2 regions of the Planococcus massiliensis genome follow, and region 1 is predicted to be linked to the other one. Evidence: a T-box and tRNA genes for the amino acid it is inferred to sense, from the RefSeq annotation. Region 1 holds a T-box; the other holds one or more tRNA genes.
The links. The T-box of region 1 lies ahead of ileS (isoleucine--tRNA ligase). A T-box ahead of a tRNA ligase gene usually reads a tRNA of that ligase, here a tRNA-Ile.

Region 1 (3,371 bases):
ATTCGTTCATTTTAATTGCCAGTATCTTGATGAGCTGGCTGCCGAATGCGAAAGAGTCCGGTTTCGGAAGAATGCTTTCGAGCATAACAGATCCTTACCTGGATATTTTCAGAAGGTTTATCCCGCCGCTAGGCATGATTGACTTTTCACCGATCGTTGCGATTTTTGCATTGAATTTGGCAAGCCGGGGAATCGTTGTTCTATTTAATTACTTTTATTAATTACCTCACAGTTGTGGGGTTTTTTACTTGTCAGACCAATCGAAAACGAAAGGGGCACTTGGCATGGATTCTCTATTCCAGCATTTCCGTAAAGACGAACAGCCATTTATCGAACAAGTATCAGGATGGATGATTGATGTGGAAGATCGCTATACGCCTAAATTGACGGATTTTCTTGACCCGCGCCAGCGTTTTATCGTACAGTCTGTGCTCGGTTCAAGCGATATTCAAATGGCTGCTTCCGGCTTGTTTGAAGACGCTGAACGCCAGCGCGTGCTTCTGTATCCATCGTATTACGAAGTCCAAAAAGAAGATTTCCGCATAACCGTTTATGAGCTGAAGTATCCGACGAAATTCGTCACGCTGCAGCACCCGGAAGTGCTGGGGTCTATGATGGCGATTGGGCTAGACCGCAGCAAATTCGGCGATATCCGGATTGACGGGCAAACGATTCAATTGGCGGTCGCTGAAGAAGTGAGCGCTTATTTGCATGCGAATTTCACTTCCGCTTCCAAAGTGAAAGTGCATTTGGAAGAAGTGGCAAATGAAGAAGAATTTCTCACCGTAAAAGAAGAATGGTCGGAGGAAAACCATACAGTCAGTTCGATGAGACTGGATACCGTCATGAGTTCTGTCTACAATATTTCCCGCCAGAAAGCGTCTTCATTGATCACCGGCGGCAAAGTGAAAGTAAATTGGACCGTTCAGGAGCAGGCTTCGTTTGAATTGCACGAATCCGACATGCTGTCATCGAGAGGGCTTGGCCGAGTGAAAGTGCTGGCAGTAGAAGGGCGTACGAAAAAAGATAAAATCCGCCTTCAAATCGGTCGTTTGGAAAGCAACAAATAAGCGCAACTGAAAAATTACGAAATATTACTGATATTTATGCCAATGGACTGTATAATGTAAATTACGACGAGATGTTAAGGAGAGGTGCACGAAATGCCATTATCCCCGCTGGATATACATAATAAAGAATTTAGCCGAGGATTCAGAGGATATCAGGAAGACGAAGTCAATGAATTCCTGGATCAGATCATCAAAGACTATGAACTTTTGCTGAAAGAGAAAAAGGAACTCGAAGAGCGTTTGAAACAGACGGATGAACGCGTCGGCCATTTTACGACCATTGAATCCACTTTGCAAAAATCGATTGTCGTTGCGCAGGAAGCGGCAGAAGAAGTGCGCCGCAATTCCCAGAAAGAAGCGAAATTGATCGTACGCGAAGCGGAGAAAAATGCGGACCGCATCGTCAATGAGTCTCTGACAAAAGCCCGCCGCATCGCCATGGAAATCGATGAATTGAAGAAGCAATCCAAAGTATTCCGCAATCGTTTCAGAATGCTTGTTGAAGCCCAGCTGGATCTGATTGATACAGATGATTGGGAAACTTTGATGGAATATGACATCGATACGACTAATTTGGACAAGCTGGAAGCGAAAAAAGAAGAATACTGAACTTGACGCTTTCGTAGCTTGCTTTTATAATTACATGAAATAGTTTTAAAAACGACTATACACAAACGCATTGATAGAGACAGTATTCATTTCAATTCGACAAAGCGATCCAGGGATAGTGGGAGCCTGGTGAAGGATGTTGTGAAGAAATCACTCTTGAGCAGTTTTGGTGAACTGGAGTAGCCAAAACCGTCCACGCCACGTTACGGCGATCGAGTGGCAGCTTATTCGAGCTGCAACAAGGGTGGTACCGCGAGTTTAAGCTCCTCGTCCCTTTCCAGGGATGGGGGGCTTTTTATTATGTCTACAGGAGGAATTTTGATGGAATACAAAGATACGTTATTGATGCCGAAAACCGACTTTCCGATGCGCGGCAATTTGCCGAACCGGGAACCGGAAATGCAGAAAAAATGGGATGACATGGACATTTACCAGAAATCATTAGAACGCACAAAAGGGCGTCCGTTCTTCATTCTTCACGATGGCCCGCCGTATGCAAACGGCGATCTTCATATGGGGCATGCGTTGAACAAAGTGTTAAAAGATATGATCGTCCGCTCCCGTTCGATGATGGGCTTCCATGCCCCATATGTTCCAGGCTGGGATACGCACGGTTTGCCGATCGAACAGGCATTGACCAATAAAGGCGTCAATCGCAAAGAAATGTCGCTTGCTGAATTCCGCAAGCTTTGTGAAGAATATGCATATGAGCAGATCGACAATCAGCGTTCACAGTTCAAGCGCATCGGTGTCCGCGGCGATTGGGAAAATCCATATGTGACATTGAAGCCTGCTTATGAAGCGCGCCAAATCGAAGTATTCGGGAAGATGGCGAGCAAAGGCTATATCTACAAAGGCTTGAAGCCGGTTTACTGGTCCCCATCAAGTGAATCTTCTTTAGCAGAAGCTGAAATTGAATATCAGGATAAAAAATCTCCTTCGATCTATGTTTCATTCCCGGTAATAGATGGGAAAGGCGTATTGGCAGAAGGCACTAAATTGATCATCTGGACAACGACGCCTTGGACAATCCCGGCAAACTTGGGAATCACGGTCCATGCGGATCTGGATTATGTAGAAGTTTCAGTAAACGGTTCACTTTTCGTCATTGCACGTGCATTGCTTGAAGATGTAGCTAAGGAACTGGAATGGTCAGATTATGAAGTGGTCCGTGAAATGAAGGGTGAGAAACTCGAGCACATCTTAGCGAAACACCCATTATATGACCGCACTTCACTGGTGATGCTTGGCGACCACGTTACGACGGATTCCGGTACCGGCTGTGTACACACGGCGCCAGGGCACGGGGAAGACGATTTCTTAGTCGGCAAAAAATACGGCTTGGATGTTCTTTGCCCGGTTGACGAGCGCGGGGTCATGACGGCTGAAGCGCCTGGATTCGAAGGCGAATTCTATGACAAAGCCAATAAATCGATCACAGAAGCATTGGATGCAGCAGGAGCGCTTGAAAAACTTTCGTTCATCACGCACTCGTATCCACATGACTGGCGCACGAAAAAGCCGGTCATCTATCGCGCGACGGCTCAATGGTTTGTATCAATTGAAGCATTCCGCGACCAGATCCTAAAAGCGATCAATGAAACGACATTCACTCCTGCATGGGGCGAAACGAGATTATTCAATATGCTGCGCGACCGCGGCGATTGGAATATTTCACGCCAGCGTGTATGG
Region 2 (3,371 bases), 890 kb from region 1:
TATTTGTATACAGGTGGCCCATTTCCTATTGCTTATACCCCATTTGGTGAATTGTTCTCAGGAGTCGTTATGGGCTATTTAATTGTAATTATTGCGTTCTATATCCAAACGATGTCTGTCACAGTAGAAGCATCATTGCTAGCCGTACCAAGCACCTTATTAGTTGCAGCGATCATGATGACTAATAATATCCGTGATATGGTCGGAGATGCTGCAAGCGGCCGAAAGACATTGGTTATCCTGACAGGCAGACCGGTCGGAGTAATGATTCTGGCTTCATTCTTTGCTATTTCATATTTATGGATCTTGGCTTTAGTGATTTTCAATGATTTAACCCCGTGGACCCTTTTAGTATTTCTAAGTGCCCCTAAAGCATTCAATGTTGTGAAAACTTTCAAACGCTATACTGCGCCGCTTGAAGTTATGCCAGCAATGAAGGCAACAGGAATTACCAATACTTTATTTGCCTTCCTGCTTGGGATTGGGCTCTTGATTCATCATCTACTATAGAAAAAAGAGGTTCTTCTTAATTGAAGAACCTCTTTTTTCATCTAAAGAAACAGCCATTCGTTAAGGTAAAGTTTTGAACAAAAGAAAAAGTGCCATGCAATTGAATGCATGGCACTTTTATATGACCCCTACGGGATTCGAACCCGTGTTACCGCCGTGAAAGGGCGGTGTCTTAACCGCTTGACCAAGGGGCCAATTACTGGCGGAGAAGGAGGGATTTGAACCCTCGCGCCGGTTTCCCGACCTACACCCTTAGCAGGGGCGCCTCTTCAGCCACTTGAGTACTTCCCCAGTATGGCTCCGAAGGTAGGATTCGAACCTACGACCATCGCATTAACAGTGCGGTGCTCTACCACTGAGCTACTTCGGAATGGTGGGCCTAAATGGACTCGAACCATCGACCTCACGCTTATCAGGCGTGCGCTCTAACCAGCTGAGCTATAGGCCCATATGTATAATGGAGCGGGTGAAGGGAATCGAACCCTCATCATCAGCTTGGAAGGCTGAGGTTTTACCACTAAACTACACCCGCATAAATGGTGGGTCAGGACGGAATCGAACCGCCGACACTTAGAGCTTCAATCTAATGCTCTACCAACTGAGCTACTGACCCACATTTGAAAGATAAAAATGGCGGTCCCGACCGGGATCGAACCGGCGATCTCCTGCGTGACAGGCAGGCATGTTAACCGCTACACCACGGGACCATTTGGTTGCGGGGGCAGGATTTGAACCTGCGACCTCCGGGTTATGAGCCCGACGAGCTACCGAACTGCTCTACCCCGCGATAATGATAGTCTTACTAGTTTCTTCTATTATATAGAAGTTTTTAAAAGGATAGTCCACACATTTTTTATAAAGATGGAGGAGGAAGAGGGATTCGAACCCCCGCGGGATTTGACTCCCCTGTCGGTTTTCAAGACCGATCCCTTCAGCCAAACTTGGGTATTCCTCCGTGATAATAGATAAATGGTGGACCTTGCAGGACTCGAACCTGCGACCGGACGGTTATGAGCCGTCTGCTCTAACCAACTGAGCTAAAGGTCCTAAAAAAGTGGCGGCAGAGGGGATCGAACCCCCGACCTTACGGGTATGAACCGTACGCTCTAGCCAGCTGAGCTACGCCGCCAGGATCTTTAAAATATATAGTTGGTGGAGCCTAGCGGGATCGAACCGCTGACCTCCTGCGTGCAAGGCAGGCGCTCTCCCAGCTGAGCTAAGGCCCCATTGAATGGTCGGGAAGACAGGATTCGAACCTGCGACCCCTTGGTCCCAAACCAAGTGCTCTACCAAGCTGAGCTACTTCCCGAACTGAGATGCTTCTTATAAAAATATGGCGCGCCCGAGAGGACTCGAACCTCTAACCGCTTGATTCGTAGTCAAGTACTCTATCCAATTGAGCTACGGGCGCTTATTCATGATGAAAACCTGACGGTTTTTTTCTGCAAACAAAGATGGTGCCGAGGACCGGAATCGAACCGGTACGGTAGTCACCTACCGCAGGATTTTAAGTCCTGTGCGTCTGCCAGTTCCGCCACCCCGGCATGGGTCGGCTTTGAATTGCTGCAAAAAAATGGAGCGGAAGACGGGGGTCGAACCCGCGACCTCCACCTTGGCAAGGTGGCGTTCTACCACTGAACTACTTCCGCAAAAATGGTGCGGGTGAAGGGAGTCGAACCCCCACGCCCGAAGGCGCTAGATCCTAAGTCTAGTGCGTCTGCCAGTTCCGCCACACCCGCGTGGCAATAATGAAATTAAAATGGTGAGCCATGAAGGATTCGAACCTTCGACCCTCTGATTAAAAGTCAGATGCTCTACCAACTGAGCTAATGGCTCTCACAAAAAGTGGTGCCGGAGAAAGGACTTGAACCCTCAACCTACTGATTACAAGTCAGTTGCTCTACCAGTTGAGCTACTCCGGCGAAAGAGAAAATAATGGTGGAGGATGACGGGATCGAACCGCCGACCCTCTGCTTGTAAGGCAGATGCTCTCCCAGCTGAGCTAATCCTCCAGTATGTATGCCCAGCGACGTCCTACTCTCACAGGGGGAGACCCCCAACTACCATCGGCGCAAAAGAGCTTAACTTCCGTGTTCGGGATGGGAACGGGTGTGGCCTCTTTGCCATCATCACTGGACTCTTTAGTTTTTGAAAGACAAGTTTTATTATACCAATTCTGACCGGTATTTCAAGCTTTTTTTAAAAAAACTTTTGCCTTATTCTTTCAAAACTGGATAGGCGACATTGAAACGGGTGAAACCGCTGGTTTCCGTAAACAAAGTTGGTTAAGTCCTCGATCGATTAGTATTCGTCAGCTGCACGTGTCGCCACGCTTCCACCTCGAACCTATCTACCTCATCGTCTTTGAGGGATCTGCAGGGCAGGTTGCCCACGTGTTACTCACCCGTCCGCCGCTAAACTGGAAGGAGCAAGCTCCCCCAGTTCCGCTCGACTTGCATGTATTAGGCACGCCGCCAGCGTTCGTCCTGAGCCAGGATCAAACTCTCCATTATAGAGTAGTGTTGATTGCTCAATACTGCTGGCGCATCGCCGCCTCCGAAAAGGCGCGCGATTCGCTTCGATCTGGCTGAGCCTGATCAGTAATTTATTGACGTTTTGCTGTTCAGTTTTCAAGGTTCATGTTCGCCGCACTCATTGGCGACTTTATTAATATACCTTAGGTCCGACTTGTTGTCAATACTATTTTAAAATATTTTTTCGGTCGTCTTAAGGACATATATAAATATAAACCGCCGAGCGCAGAAAATCAACCCCTTTTTCTAAAAAAGAATGATTTTATTTTTCCGTAGTCTGCTACGAATAAGATTATGCCGCATAATACCACTGTTCCGCCTATAATT

Region 2: it has a tRNA-Ile gene. The T-box ahead of ileS (isoleucine--tRNA ligase) is inferred to sense a tRNA for this amino acid. The anticodon was not compared.

Annotation. Positions count from the first base shown of each region.
Region 1 is NZ_CCXS01000001.1:1,338,301-1,341,671, forward strand. Features, by position in the region: gene BN1080_RS06440 (YggT family protein) at 1-221, shown strand, start outside; gene BN1080_RS06445 (YlmH family RNA-binding protein) at 285-1,070, shown strand; gene BN1080_RS06450 (DivIVA domain-containing protein) at 1,164-1,679, shown strand; T-box leader at 1,741-1,957, shown strand; gene ileS (isoleucine--tRNA ligase) at 2,001-3,371, shown strand, end outside.
Region 2 is NZ_CCXS01000001.1:2,231,863-2,235,233, forward strand. Features, by position in the region: gene BN1080_RS11020 (1,4-dihydroxy-2-naphthoate polyprenyltransferase) at 1-510, shown strand, start outside; tRNA gene BN1080_RS11025 (tRNA-Glu) at 633-704, opposite strand; tRNA gene BN1080_RS11030 (tRNA-Ser) at 711-801, opposite strand; tRNA gene BN1080_RS11035 (tRNA-Asn) at 806-880, opposite strand; tRNA gene BN1080_RS11040 (tRNA-Ile) at 882-958, opposite strand; tRNA gene BN1080_RS11045 (tRNA-Gly) at 969-1,042, opposite strand; tRNA gene BN1080_RS11050 (tRNA-Phe) at 1,048-1,123, opposite strand; tRNA gene BN1080_RS11055 (tRNA-Asp) at 1,142-1,217, opposite strand; tRNA gene BN1080_RS11060 (tRNA-Met) at 1,221-1,297, opposite strand; tRNA gene BN1080_RS11065 (tRNA-Ser) at 1,373-1,465, opposite strand; tRNA gene BN1080_RS11070 (tRNA-Ile) at 1,481-1,557, opposite strand; tRNA gene BN1080_RS11075 (tRNA-Met) at 1,566-1,639, opposite strand; tRNA gene BN1080_RS11080 (tRNA-Ala) at 1,661-1,736, opposite strand; tRNA gene BN1080_RS11085 (tRNA-Pro) at 1,743-1,819, opposite strand; tRNA gene BN1080_RS11090 (tRNA-Arg) at 1,845-1,921, opposite strand; tRNA gene BN1080_RS11095 (tRNA-Leu) at 1,966-2,054, opposite strand; tRNA gene BN1080_RS11100 (tRNA-Gly) at 2,085-2,159, opposite strand; tRNA gene BN1080_RS11105 (tRNA-Leu) at 2,165-2,249, opposite strand; tRNA gene BN1080_RS11110 (tRNA-Lys) at 2,271-2,346, opposite strand; tRNA gene BN1080_RS11115 (tRNA-Thr) at 2,357-2,432, opposite strand; tRNA gene BN1080_RS11120 (tRNA-Val) at 2,447-2,522, opposite strand; rRNA gene rrf (5S ribosomal RNA) at 2,532-2,647, opposite strand; gene BN1080_RS11130 (DMT family transporter) at 3,278-3,371, opposite strand, start outside.